DNA from 2 places in the Sphingomonas sp. Leaf28 genome. Region 1 is predicted to be linked to the other one. Evidence: riboswitches for the same ligand, from Rfam matches in the RefSeq annotation. Region 1 holds a riboswitch; the other holds the start of a gene.
What was found. Region 1 has a riboswitch for thiamine pyrophosphate ahead of ASE79_RS15365 (TonB-dependent receptor). Riboswitches for the same ligand answer to the same signal wherever they lie in the genome.
Positions count from the first base shown of each region.

Region 2: another riboswitch for thiamine pyrophosphate. It lies ahead of thiC (phosphomethylpyrimidine synthase ThiC); the one in region 1 lies ahead of ASE79_RS15365 (TonB-dependent receptor).

Region 1 is NZ_LMKX01000009.1:470,647-477,867, reverse strand. It holds gene pnuC (nicotinamide riboside transporter PnuC) at 1-183, opposite strand, end outside; gene ASE79_RS15370 (phosphotransferase enzyme family protein) at 180-1,334, opposite strand; gene ASE79_RS15365 (TonB-dependent receptor) at 1,336-3,639, opposite strand; TPP riboswitch at 3,696-3,805, opposite strand; gene ASE79_RS15360 (histidine-type phosphatase) at 3,930-5,144, shown strand; gene ASE79_RS15355 (hypothetical protein) at 5,194-5,415, opposite strand; gene secA (preprotein translocase subunit SecA) at 5,583-7,221, opposite strand, start outside.
Region 2 is NZ_LMKX01000001.1:1,250,973-1,258,193, forward strand. It holds gene hemA (5-aminolevulinate synthase) at 1-165, opposite strand, end outside; gene murI (glutamate racemase) at 302-1,090, opposite strand; gene plsY (glycerol-3-phosphate 1-O-acyltransferase PlsY) at 1,213-1,827, shown strand; gene dprA (DNA-processing protein DprA) at 1,820-2,911, shown strand; gene thiC (phosphomethylpyrimidine synthase ThiC) at 3,010-4,896, opposite strand; TPP riboswitch at 4,935-5,080, opposite strand; gene ASE79_RS05800 (outer membrane protein) at 5,198-6,070, opposite strand; gene ASE79_RS05805 (ferritin-like domain-containing protein) at 6,150-7,178, opposite strand.

The DNA of each region.
Region 1 (7,221 bases):
GAGGATGGCGATCCCGAACAGCGCCTGCAGCACCATGTCGGCGTAGAGCCGGACGTCGAGGAACAGCTTGAAGTACAGCGCGCAGGCGACGAGGCTGACCGGCCAGCACAGCATCCGCCGCGATGCCGTCAGCCAGATTCCGGCGAAACTGACGACGACGGCGACGATCTCGAACGGCGTCATGCGCGCTCGATCCCGCGCAGGAAGCGCCGCCCGGGGGGTGCGAAGAACCAGTCGGCATGCGCGATCAGATAGCCATCCCACGCCATCGCAGCCGAGGCCGGATCGGCGACGACGGCAGTGAAATAATCGACCTCCGACAGCGCGAATTCGAGATGGACGAGCGGCAGCAGCCGGACGATCGCGTCGATATCGGCCCGCCCCAGCGGCACGATCGTCGCATAGCCGTCGAGCAGCGACAGCGCCGACACGGGATCGCCGATCGCATCGTCGTTGCCCTGCCCCAGGTCCAGCCAGCGGATCGCGGTCCGCTCGATCGCGGTCGCGATGTCGTGGGCCGCGGTCGTGCGATCCGCGAGCCCGAAGTCGATCGCGGTCCGCACCGTCCCGTCGTCGCTCCAGAGCAGATTGGACGGATGCCAGTCGTTGTGCGTCCAGAGCGGCGGTTGCTGCGCCATCAGCGCCGGCAGGTCCGCGCCCGCCTGATCAAACAGCCTCGCACACGCCGCCTGCCACGGCCGACCCGCGAGAAACGCGCGCACTGCCGGCCGCGCGGCGACATAGGCGCTCATCGCCGCGATGGAGTCCGCCGCCGGAACGATGCCGAAGCTTGCGACCAGTGGCTGCTGGCGACGCGCCGGTGCATCGAAACCGCGAGCCGCCATGTGCAATTCCGCGAGTGCCACGCCGGCCGCATGCGCGTGATCGCGCGACAGGAACGGCGTCCACGACAGCCGGTCGCGGTACAGGTCCGCGCCGGGCGACTGGCGATGCAGTTCGTACGACCAGTCGCCAACCTTCACGGCGCTCGCCCCGTCGGCCGCGCGCAGGACGTCGGGCACCGACAGCCCCGATGCGGCAAGGTGGGCGATGAACGCATGCTCCTCGCCCAGCCCCTCGCGCGTGCGGACGTGATGATGGTGACGCTTGAGCAGGAAAGGCCCGCGCGTTGTCTGGACCAGCGTGGCGGCGGAAAACGGCCGCGGCGAATGCCAGTGCAGCCCGGTCACCGCCCCCGCCGCCGGAAAGCGCGCGAGCACCGCAGCGGCCTCGTCCGGCGTGATCGCCGGCCAGGTGGGCGCCTCCCACTCCGTGCCCATGCCGTGGACTCGGTGGTCTTCGGGCTCAGGGACGCGCGCGGGGTTCGCTACCATCTCAGAACGCCCGCGAGATCGTCGCCATCACCGCCGCGCCGCTGCCGACATAATAAGCGGGCGCGGTGCCGACGATGACGGTGCCGTTGCGCCCGATCGTGTCCTGCGCGTTGGTGCTGACCGACTGTACGCCGGCGAGGACGTGCGGATCGGTGACGTTGATCGCGTTGACTCGCAGGTCGGTGCGCTTGCCGTCGAGCCAGTCCGCCAGGTGCATGCCGACCGACAGATCGAGCGTCGCATAGCCCTTGATCCGCTCGTCGTTCATGAAGCTCGCATATTGCGCACCGATAGTTTTCGACGCGACGCTGCCGAAGAACCGGCCGTCGTCATAGGTGCCGCCCGCGCCGAACTGGACGGTCGGGCTGGACACCGCGCGGCGGCCGCGGGTCGGCAGGAAGTCCGCACCGACGGGCAGATCGTCGTCGATCCGCGCACGCAGATATTCGCCCGACAAATAGAGACTGACCCCCGCCGCCGGGCGGTAATCGATCTCCGCATCCACCCCGTACGAGGTCTGCCCGCCGGCGTTGATCGTCGTGTTGACCTGCGCCCCGCCATTATCGATCACCGTCGCAAGCTGTCGGTTGCGGAACTTGTAGTGGAAGCCGGTCACCGAGGCGGAGAGCTGCTCGCCGATGAAGCGATAGCCGATCTCCTGCGAGACCGAATATTCGTTCTTGAGGTCGTTGGTCCCCTGCACCACGACCGCGCCGCCATAATAGCTGTTGTAGAGCGTGAATTCGTTGGGCGTGCGGAAGTTGGTGGTAATGTTGGCGAACAGCTGCTGGCGATCGTCGAGCCGGTAGTGGATCGCGGCGCGGGGCAGCGCGGCGAAGCTGTCCTTGCGCACCGCGTCCTGCGGTCCGGGCAGATAGGTCCGGCCGTTGCGCAGCACGCTCACGCCCTTGAACCCCGCCTCGATCGTCAGCCGCGGCGTCAGCGCGATGCTGTCGGCGAGGAAGACGCTCTTGGTCACCGTGACGGTACGCTGGTTCTCATAGGCGAGCAGGCGGCCGTCGGCGGTGCGGATCGCCTTTGCGCGGTACCCCCATCGGTCGGTCGGCTGCCCCTCGGCATCGATCGACGTGTAGGACTGCGTGACGCGGTCGGTGCCGTAATCGAACCAGAGGCCAGCGGTGAGCGTGTGAACGCCTGTCTTCAGCGTGAGCTTGGCGACGGTGCCCGCGCGCATCTGGTCGCCGGTATAGTTGCCGAGCACGGTCGCGACGCCATCGACCGCGCCGGGCAGCGCGATCGGCTGGGCCAGTGCCTCGGTGCCGAGGAAATTCCCCTCCGTGGTCAGCTGAGTCCCATAAGGCGCGTTGCCATAGCCGAACTGGAGATAGCTGGTGGTGTCGAACGCGAGCCGGTCGCTCAGCGCGAGATGCACCGGTGCCGAGGCGTAGAGGTTGCGGAACGGCGCGCGGTACAGCCGCCAGTAGTTGGTGTTCCCAGCGGTGTAGCGCGCATCATAGTTGAACCCGCGCCCCTGCGCGGTCCACTCGGCGAGCGTCGGGCTGGGATAGCTCGACGTGTTCGCGTCGTTATACGACAGCGCGAGGCTGGCCCGGTTGCCCGCGCCCCACTCGTTCAGGATCTTGGCGTCGATGTGCTGGCGCGTGTCGAAGCCCGGCCCCCGCCAGTTGTCCGCGCGGGTGTTCGAATAGGACAGGAAGGCCTTCAGCCCGGTTTGCCCGATCGTACCGCTGTCGACGCGAACGAAGCCGCGCCGCGCCGCATAGCTGCCGAGCGACAGGTCGACGAGCGCACCGGGGCGCGCTTTCGGATCGTCGAGCGCGAGCGACAACAGCCCGCCCGCGCCACCCAGCGTCGGCGAATCGATGTCCACCGAGCCTTGCGCGATCGAGATGCGCTTCAAATTCTCGGGGTCGGCAAACTGCGAGGGATAGGCGTAATAATAGCCGATGTCGTTCTGCGGCGCGCCTTCCATCAGCACGCCGATCTCGTCCTGGCCGAGACCGCGCAGCGTCAGGCTGGAGCTGGTCGACAGGCCGTAGGGATCGCTCGACGCGACATTCGCGCCGGGCAGCAACGTGACGAGCTGGAACGCATTGAGCGTCGGCGCCTGCTTGACGATGAAGTCGGCGGAGATCGCACTCTGCGCGCGCGGCACTTTCTGGTCGGGCAGAAACCCGGCCGAATCCTGCTTGCCGACCACCCGGATCTCGGCGGGTTCGACCGGGTCGGGCGCGACCTGCGCCGCGGCCGACGAGGCGACGAACGCCGCCGACAGCATCAATGCGATGCGCGCCGACCGCCTGCGGTCGCAAGAGGCCGACATCACGAGCGAAAACCGATACTGAAAAACGTCACGTCCACTCCAATCGGAGGGACGACGGGCCAGCCGCAGACCCTCCCTACGCCGGTATCAGCCGGATCAGGTTCAGCGGGTCATGGGCTGCAGCCCACCTCTCAGCCGCGCATCAGCGGCCCCCCGGGGATGCGCGGCGCTTAAGTGGTTGGACAAGCGATGGGAAGCGCTATCGCGACGACGGTGTCACGCCAGTGACACCCGCGGTGCCTAGGGGGCGATCGGCGTGCGCCGCCCTCTATCGAACCAGGACCCGTATAATGCCCGCTCTCCCTCCCGTATCGGCCGCGTTCCGTGCCGCCATCGGCCTGTCGCTGTCGATCATTCCGGCCGTGACTCAGGCGCGCACGCTACCGCGCGACCTGCGGCTCGAGCGGGTCGTGATGCTGATGCGGCACGGCGTGCGCGCGCCGCTGGCGGGCGAAGTGCCCGACTCCACGCGGACCGCGCAACCCTGGCCGACCTGGCCGGTCCCCGAAGGACAGGTGACCCCGCACGGCGCCGCCGCGATGCGGTTGCTCGGGCGGCATGACCGTCGCTGGCTCGCCCCGCTCGGGCTCGCCCGCTGCCCGGTGCCGGGCTCGATCCGGATATGGACCAACACCGCCAGCCGGACGATCGCGAGCGGAGAGGCCTATGTGCAGGGGTTCGCCCCGGGCTGTCACGTCGCGGTCGGCCACCGCCCCGTCGGCCAGACCGACCCGATCTTCGAGCCGCTGTCTGCGCGCGCGACCGCGTTCGTGCCCCGCGAGGCGATCGCCTCGATCGATCGCCATACCGGCGGGATGGACGCGCTCGTCGCCCGCCATCGCCCGGCACTCGCGCGGATCGACACCGTGCTCGGCTGTGAGGCTGGCGTGTGCAGCCCGGTTACGCCTGCGACCGTTAGCGCATCGGCCGATGGGCACGGCATCGATCTGTCGGGCCCGATCCGCGCCGCGTCGGGGACCGCGCAGGTCCTGCTGCTCGAAGAGGCCGAGGGCATGCCCCGCCGCCAGGTCGGATGGGGCCGCGCCAATCCCGCGACGATCGCGCAGGTCGGTGCGGTGCACGCCGCATTGTTCGATGTGTTCACGCGCTCGCCCTACATGGCGGCGCATCAGGCCTCGGTTCTCGGCCAGCGGATCATCGAAACGCTCACCGCGCGGAGCGCCCCGCGCCTCGACGTGATGGTCGGCCACGATACCAATGTAACGGCGCTGGCCGCCGCGCTGCACGTCGATCTCGATGCGCCGGGCTTTGCCCGCAACGACATCGCACCCGGCGGCGCGCTGGTGGTCGAGCGGTTGCGCGACACGCGATCGGGGGAGCGGTTCGTCCGGCTATATTACCGCGTGCAACCGCTGGCCGCGATCCGCGTGTTGAAGGCCGACGTCGTCGTGACGCCGCTCACTATTTCAGGCTGTGCGTCGCCCTGCCGGCTCGACCGCTTCGTCACGCTGCTGCGGTCGAGGATCGCCGTACCGCGCCCATAGGATGGCGTGATCACGGCGATCCACTGACACGACTTAAGGAGATGCTCGCTCAGCCGTGAGTGCGTGCGCGTGCCTTCTCCGCCTTGGCCTGCTTGGCATAATGGTGATGCGCGACGGCACACCCGACCGCGGCGCCCATCACCGCATGCCCCTTGCCGACGAAATGGCCGCCGACGCCGCCCGCCGCCGCGCCGCGGATACAGCCCTTGGCCAGCACGGGAGACGCGCTCATGGCCAGCAACGGAAGAGCAACCAGCGTAAGATACCGCATGCCTAAGTCCTTTATCGACGAGATCAGGACTTAGAAAACACGGTCAACTTGCTCACGTTCCGTGAGATTTCGTTCATGTTCTCCGGCATCGCATCCAGCCGATCCGGGAGGCAAAGCCTCGGCCCGCCCGGAACGCCCATGCGTCCGAGCAGGCCGGGTTCAACCGATCACACCGCGCCGTGGCACTGCTTGTACTTGCGGCCCGACCCGCACGGGCATGGCGCGTTGCGGCTGACCACGCCTTCCCAATTCGCCGGATCCTCGCCGATATCGGCCTCCTGCGGCTGCGGGATCTGGAGCGGCGGCATCGTCGACGTGATGTGGCCGCGCGTGCCCGCATCGAAGTCGTTCGAATTGTCCTCGCCCGTGAACGGGTCGAAATGCGTCGTGATGAAATCGGGCAGTTCGGGCAGGCCGACCGGCGCCTGCATCTGGAACTGCGCATGCGCGATCGTCTTGGTCACGTCCTCGCGGATCGTCTCGAGCATCCGCTGGAACAGCGAGAACGCCTCCTGCTTATACTCGTTGATCGGCGTCTTCTGCGCGTACGCACGCAGATGAACCACCTGGCGCAGCGCGTCGAGCGTCGCCAGATGCTCCTTCCAGTGATGGTCGAGATTCTGCAGCAGGATCGACTTCTCGACCGACGTCCACGTCTCCGCATCCAGATCCGCGGCCTTCGTCGCGATCGCCTCGTCCGCCATCGCGCGGACTCGCTCCTCGATCACCTCGGGGTCGACCGATTCCTCGAGCAGCCACGCGTCGATCGGCGGCTCGAGGTTCATCACCTCGGCAAGCCGCGCCTTCATCCCCGCCACGTCCCACTGCTCGGGATACGAGTTGGGCGGGCATGCATCGCCGATGATCACGTTGACCGTCTCCGCGCGCATGTCGGTCACCACGTCGCCGACCGTCTCGGCATCCATGATGTCCGCGCGCTGCTCGTAGATGACCTTGCGCTGCTCGTTCATCACGTCATCATATTCGACGACCTGCTTGCGGATGTCGTAGTTGCGCGCCTCGACCTTCTTCTGCGCGGTCTCGATCGCCTTGCTCAGCCACTTGCTGCCGATCGCCTCGCCGTCCTCGATATTGTTGCGCATCATCTTGGCGAACAGCGTGTCCGGCCCGAAGATACGCAGCAGATCGTCGTCGAGGCTGAGATAGAAGCGCGACAGGCCCGGATCGCCCTGACGCCCAGAGCGCCCGCGCAGCTGGTTGTCGATACGCCGGCTCTCGTGCCGCTCGGTGCCGAGCACGAACAGGCCGCCCGCGGCGAGCACCGCCTGCTTCTCGGCCTCGATCTCGATCTCGATCCGCGCCGCCTCGGCGGCATATTCCGGCGTCCCCTCGACGAGCTCCGGATGCTCGTCGAGCATGCGGAATTCGAGGTTGCCGCCGAGTTTAATGTCGGTGCCGCGGCCCGCCATGTTGGTCGCGATCGTCACCGCGGACTTGCGCCCGGCCTGCGCGACGATGTGCGCCTCCATCTCGTGGAAGCGCGCGTTCAGCACCTTGTGCTCGACCTGCTCGCCGACCAGGAACTCGCTCAGCAGCTCGGACTTCTCGATCGACACCGTGCCGACCAGCACCGGCTGGCCGAGATCGGCGTGATGCTTGATCTTCTTGGCGATCGCCGCGAACTTGTCCTTGGTGTCCTTGTAGAACTCGTCTTCCTCGTCGACGCGCTTGACCGTGACGTTGGTCGGGATGCTGACGACGTTGATCTTGTAAATGTCGTAGAATTCGGCCGCCTCGGTCGCGGCCGTGCCGGTCATGCCGCCGATCTTGGGATACATGCGGAAA
Region 2 (7,221 bases), on a different contig from region 1:
GAAACAGCGCGCGTTGGGGAACGCGCCCTTGTTGCGGAGGATGTCGATGAACACGCGGTAGCGCCCCTCGGCATGCAACCGGTCGATCGCCTGCGTAAACACGCGCGAATAATCGACTCGCGGACCAGTACTGCCGTCCGTTGCCGTTTTGCCTGCGATAATCATGGCCTTGGGCACTACGCCTCACTTTCACTCAGTTCCAGCGCAATACCGCTCTTACGGTGATCGCTTTCCTCGTCCTGGCAGCACATTGCCACGATGCGCCCGCGAAGCAAGGTGCCACATTGTCCCAGGCCGTCGCCTAAAGCTGCTCGATCCTGCCGAACCCGCGCGCCGCCAACGCCGGTCCGAGCGCGCGTTCGTCGTTGCCCAACCGCGTGAAGACGGCGATGCCCTCGCCCGCACCCGACCACGTTTCGCCCTGCACCAGGTGAACGATCCGCCGCGCGATCCCGGGACCGCCGTCGACGAACCGCACGCCGGGCGCCGCCACCGCAAGCTCGGCCTCGACCAGCGGGAAATGCGTGCACGCGTTGACGATCACGTCGATCGAGTCGCCGCCGGATTGCGAGAACAAGCCGTTGAGCACTTTGGCATAGCGTTCCGGCGCCACCGCCCGCCCGTGCAGCTTGGCCTCCGCCATCTCGACCAGCGCCGCCGATCCGTAGCGCAGCACGGTGCAATCGCCAGCGAACCTCGCCGCGAGATCGTCGACATAGGCCTGCCGCACCGTCGCCTCGGTCCCCAGCACGCCGATCGTCCGCGTGACCGACAATACGGCGGCGGGCTTGATCGCCGGTACCGTTCCGACAACCGGCAGGTTGAGCGCCGCGCGCACCACCGGCAAGGCGATCGTCGAGGCCGTGTTACACGCGATCACGATCAACCGCGGCCGGTACCGCTCCGCGAGCCGCCCCAGCAACACCGGCACGCGCGCGGCGATCTCCGCCTCGCTCTTGGTGCCGTACGGAAAACCGGCCGAGTCGGCGGCGTAGACGAACGGCGCGTCAGGCAGCGCCGCGCGCGCAGGTCCGACGATCGACAACCCGCCGACACCGGAATCGAAGAACAGGATGGGGCGCATGTCCATCCCCGCGCCTTAGGACGGATTGGCGCGTCTGAACCAGACCTCGCGTGCGATCGGCCGCCGCTCGAGGCCATTTGCCGTCCGCCACGACTCGTTTATAAGCGCGGCCAGAACGGGGGACATGCTTGCAGACGGAAATTCTCTGGGTCGCGCCCACGCTATCGCTCGTGCTCAGCTATCTGCTCGGCTCGATCCCGTTCGGCGTCATTTTGACTCGGCTCGGCGGCGCGGGCGATCTGCGCACGATCGGCTCTGGCAATATCGGCGCTACGAACGTCCTGCGCACCGGTCGCAAGGGCCTTGCCGCCGCCACGCTGCTGCTCGACATGGCCAAGGGGGCGGTGGCCGTCCTGCTCGTCGCGTCGCTCTTCCCCGGTAACGCATTGCTGGCCGCCGCCGGTGCGTTCATCGGCCATTGCTACCCCGTCTGGCTCAGGTTCAAGGGCGGCAAGGGCGTCGCCACGCTCATGGGGATCGTCGTCGCGCTCTACTGGCCGCTGGGGCTCGTCTATGCGGCCGTCTGGCTCGGGCTTCTTGCTGCTCTGCGTATCTCCTCGGTCGCTGGCATGACCGCCGCACTCAGCGCGCCGTTCGCGGCGGCATTGTTCGGTCGGTTCGATCTCGTCCTGCTGCTTCTCGCGCTCGCGCTGATCGTGTTGTGGAAGCACCGCGAGAACGTCGAGCGGCTATTTTCCGGCACCGAGCCGCGGATCGGCGCCAACCGGAAAAAGAATGGCTGACCCGACGGTCTCCCGTCTTCGGCTCATCCGCACGACCGGGATCGGACCGGTCACCTATCGCCAGCTCATCGCCCGCTTCGGCAACGCGGAGGCTGCCATCGCCGCACTCCCGATGCTTGCCCAACGCGGCGGCGGGCGCAGTCCCCGGATCGCCGACGTCTCCGTCGCCGAACGCGAAATCGCCGCCACCACCAGGCTTGGTGCGCGCTACCTGTTCCTCGACGACCCGGACTATCCGCGTCTCCTAGCCGAGATCGAAACCGCCCCCCCGGCGCTGATCTTCCGCGGCGACATCGCGCACGCAGCCCGCCCCTGCGTCGCGATGGTCGGCGCGCGCAACGCATCGGCCGCCGCTTGTAGGTTCGCGCGCCAGCTCGCGCTCCAGCTGGCGGAAGAGGGCACGACCATCGTCTCGGGCCTCGCGCGCGGCATCGACACGGCGGCGCATATCGGCGCGCTGGGTGCCGGCTCAGCCGGCGCCACGATCGGGGTGATCGCCAGCGGAATCGACATCGCCTATCCGCCCGACAACACCGCCTTGCAGGAGCGGATCGCCACCGCCGGCCTCCTGCTCGCCGAACAACCCCCCGGTACCGAACCCAAGGCGCGCAACTTCCCCTCGCGCAACCGCATCATCGCAGGCCTTGCGATCGGCACGGTCGTGGTCGAGGCCGTCCCCAAATCCGGGTCGCTCATCACCGCGCGGCTCGCCAACGAATCCGGCCGCGAGGTCATGGCCGTGCCCGGCAGCCCGCTCGACCCGCGGGCGCAAGGCTGCAACCTGCTGATCCGCGAGGGCGCCACCCTGGTGCAATCGGCCGCCGATATCCTCGAACAGATCCGCCCGTTCGATCCCCGCTCGGTCCGCTCGCCGATCGACGCCTTTGCCGCGACGCCGACGCAGGATGCCAGCGACGCCGACCGCCGCCGGATCGCCGACCTGCTCGGCCCCGTCCCCGTTGCGATCGACGAGCTCATTCGCCAGTCGCGCGAGAGCCCGGCGGTCGTCCACACCGTGCTGCTCGAACTCGAACTCGCCGGCCGCCTTGAGCGTCACGCCGGCGGACGCGTCAGTCTCGCCTGATCGCGAGACGCTATCCTCCCCCGCCAAGGGGAGGATAGCCGGGCTGCGGCTTTGAGTTATTCCGCGGGCAGATAGATCTCGCTGCCCTTCGCGCGAAACTACTCGCTCATATCGGCCATGCCCTGCTCGGCATCGGCCAGCGTCGCGCCGGTCGCGAACTTGGCGCGGTCGGCATCGGCCGCGGTGACGTCCACCGCGAGGAACGTATCCGCCGGGCTGTTCTGCTTGGCGGCGAAATCGCGCACCTCCTGCGTGATCTTCATCGAGCAGAATTTGGGCCCGCACATCGAGCAGAAATGCGCGGTCTTGGCACCCTCCGCAGGAAGCGTTTGGTCGTGATACTGTTCGGCCGTATCGGGATCGAGGCTCAGGTTGAACTGATCGCGCCAGCGGAATTCGAACCGCGCGCGCGACAGCGCATCGTCGCGCATCTGCGCGGCGGGGTGACCCTTCGCCAGATCGGCGGCATGCGCGGCCAGCTTGTAGGTGACGACGCCGACCTTCACGTCGTCGCGGTCGGGAAGCCCGAGATGCTCCTTGGGCGTCACGTAGCAAAGCATCGCGGTGCCATACCAACCGATCATCGCGGCGCCGATGCCGCTGGTGATATGGTCGTAGCCCGGCGCGATGTCGGTGGTGAGCGGCCCGAGCGTGTAGAACGGCGCTTCGCCGCAGACCTCGAGCTGCTTGTCCATATTCTCCTTGATCTTGTGCATCGGCACATGGCCGGGGCCTTCGATCATGACCTGCACGTCGCTCTTCCACGCACGATGCGTCAGTTCGCCGAGCGTGTAGAGCTCGCTGAACTGCGCCTCGTCGTTCGCGTCGGCGATCGAACCGGGGCGCAGGCCATCGCCGAGCGAATAGGCGATGTCATACGCCTTCATGATCTCGGTGATCTCGTCGAACCGCTCGTAGAGGAAGCTCTCCTTGTGGTGGCTGAGGCACCATTTCGCCATGATCGAGCCACCGCGGCTGACGATGCCGGTGACGCGCTTGGCGGTCATCGGGATGTAGGCGAGGCGGACGCCGGCGTGGATCGTGAAATAGTCGACGCCCTGCTCGGCCTGCTCGATCAGCGTGTCGCGGAAGATCTCCCAGGTCAGGTCCTCGGCAACACCGCCGACCTTTTCCAGGGCCTGGTAGATCGGCACCGTGCCGATCGGGACGGGCGAGTTGCGCAGGATCCATTCGCGCGTGTCGTGGATGTTGCGACCGGTGCTGAGGTCCATCACCGTGTCAGCACCCCAGCGGATCGACCAGACGAGCTTGTCGACTTCGGCCGCGACATTCGATGCGACCGCCGAATTGCCGATATTGGCGTTGATCTTGACCAGGAAGTTGCGGCCGATCGCCATCGGTTCGGATTCGGGGTGGTTGATGTTGTTGGGGATGATCGCGCGGCCGCGCGCGATCTCGTCGCGGACGAATTCGGGGGTGACGAAGTCGGGGATCTGCGCGCCGAAGCTTTCGCCGTCGCGCTTATAGTCCTTGAGCATCGCGCGGCCGAGATTCTCGCGGGTGGCGACATATTCCATCTCGGGGGTGATGATCCCCCGCCGCGCGTAATGCATCTGGCTGACATTGGCGCCGGGCTTGGCGCGCAAGGGGCGCTTGATGCTGCCGGGGAATTGCGGGACGCCGCCCGAGCGGTCGGGGCCGAGCTGGCCATTATCCTCGGGACGGACTTCGCGCGCGTCATAGCTCTCGACGTCGCCGCGCGCTTCGATCCAGGCGCGGCGGAGTTGCGGCAGGCCCGCGTCGATGTCGATCGTGGCGCGCGGGTCGGTGTACGGGCCGCTCGTGTCATAGACGCGCAGGGGCGGCTCAGAACAGCTCGGGTCGAGGACGATCTCGCGCATCGCGACTCGGACGTCGGGGCTGGTCGGCACCGCGACGTGGATTTTCCGCGAGCCCCGGATCGGGCCGGTGGTGACGCCGATCTGTGCTGCGGGCTGGGGGAAATGCGTGTCGACGTCGGCCATGCGCTTGCTCCTAAAGATATCGGAGCAAGGCTGCGGTTCTGTAGCGACCGCTCCCTCCCTCCGCCGGTATCAACCGGATCAGGTTCAGCGGGTCGAAGGCTCCTGCCTTCCTCTCAAGCGCGGTGGGGTGCCCAGCAAATTCGCATTTGATGGGAACCCGGCAGCGCTCCCCCGGGGTGTGGCAAGCATAGGGGCACGGGCTTGGTACGCAACGCAAAAAGGACCGCCGCCCGGTTCGGGTAGCGGTCCTTCCTGTCGATGGGTCGGTTGTCAGCCACTGCGTCGGGGGCTGACCTTTACGTCAGAAGCGGAACGACACCGTCCCGCGCAGGCTATGCCAGCGGAAATTCTCGTCGCTGCGGCGGAACGTGGTGCCGGAAGTGTTGGGCGCCAGCACGAACGGGTTGTTCGCCAGCAGGACCGGGCTGCCCGCAAGCGCGGTACCGGCGGTGACGCGGACGCGGGCGTCGTCGTCCTTATACTGGTGATAGGTGTATTCCATGCCGATCGAGATGTTCTTGGTCAGCTTCTGCTCGATGCCGCCGCCGCCGACATAGCCCCAGCGCTTGTCCGAGCCGGTGGCTGCGAACGCATTGGCGGTGTTGGTGGTGAAGAACAGATTGTCGATCTTGGCATAGCCGGCGCCGCCGGTGGCGTAGAACAGCGTGTTGCGCGCGGCGAGACCGGCGCGCGCGCGGACCGAGCCCTCCCACTTCAGCTTGCGCGCCATCGTGTAGCTGGCGGGGGTCGTCGAGAAGGCGGCGACGCTGTCGGTGATCTCGGCCTTGCCGAATTCGCCGACCAGGCCGACCACGAACGGACCGCTCTGCACGTCGAAGCCCGCGCGGCCATAATAGGACCAGCCGTCATCGTCGTTACGGCATCCATAAGCCGGGACGGCGGTGCGGGCCGAGCCGTTGCAGAAGCCGGGCGAGAAGGCGTTTGCACCGGTGATCGTGTTAACGCTGTCGCTGAAGTTACCGTCGCCATTGCGGTCGAACAGGATCGACGAGCCGACGTCGTTGGGCTGGACGTCGTAACCGCCGGCAGCACCGATATACAGGCCCGAGAACGGCTTGTCGTCGGTCGTCATGTCCTGCGCGTGCGCCGGAACGGCAAAAATGCCCGCGGTGGCGAGACCGGCGAGCATCGTGAGTTTCGTGAAGTGAGTCATGGTCGTTCCCCAAACAAGGGTCGCGGCGCTCCCAATGCTCGCCGCGACCCAAGGTTTCTGTTTCGGTTGCGCAGGCCGATCAGGCGTTGGCGGCACTCGTCTTGATGTTGCCGTTGACACCGGCCGGGAAGAACCCGCCCATCGAGACGGCCGTCTTGTTGAGATAGACGATGTTGAGCACCTGGCCGGTCGAACGGCTGTAGGCGAGCCCGTTGGCGTCGGTGGGCACGATGTTCGACATCGTCGCATCCGATCCGGTGATGCCCTGATCGTCGTCGCCGATCACGCCCGTCGACGTGTTCGTGACGGTACCGTCGAGGCTGTCGCGCGCGTCGCTGATCTGGTTGGCGCCTGTGACCAGCGAAGGTGTGGTCAGGCCCTTACGGAACAGGATCGTCCGGATAAGACCGGCGTGATAGGCCTCGGCAGCAAGAATGCCGGCGGCAGCTTCCAGATACGTCTTGTTCGCGATCAGCGGCGATGCGCCCTTATAGGCCGAAACGCCGACGTCCTCGAAGATATATGCCCCCAGCAGGAAGCTGTTGTCGTCGGCATAGGGGTTGAACACTCCCGTCGCACCAATGACGCCGGCCGCACGCGCAGCAGAGGTAAATGCACCCGGCGCGGCAGCGGTGCCGGCCGAGATGTCGAGTGCAGGCTGCGCCACGGCGGCGGTGCCAAGCGCGGACCGCAGGAACGCGACGTGCGCGACCTCGTCGATCGCGATCTCGCGGGCATATTCGCGCACGACAGTGTCGGAGAACGGTACCTGCGCACCGCCCGTGACCCCACCCTGCGTGCCGGTCCCGGTCAGCAGGCTCGCATTGAGCCCGACGCCGAACGCCGCATAGGCATAGAATTGTGCCTCGAGATATTCGAGGTTGAGTGCGAAGTTCAGCACGTCCGCGTCATTCAGCGCAGCCGTCGGAGTCGGCGACGGTGTCGGCGACGGGGCGAGATCGGAATCATCGCTGCCGCAGGCGGAGAGCAGCGTCGCACCGCCGAGTGCGATCGCCGAGCCACCGGCGAAACGAAGGAAGCTGCGGCGCTCGTTGCGGCGCGTGGCGATCGCGTCGAATATTTCGAGCTTGGTATTGAGATCGGTCATTGGGGTATCCCCTGAATAGCGAAGAAAAGCAGTGGGCTAGGCT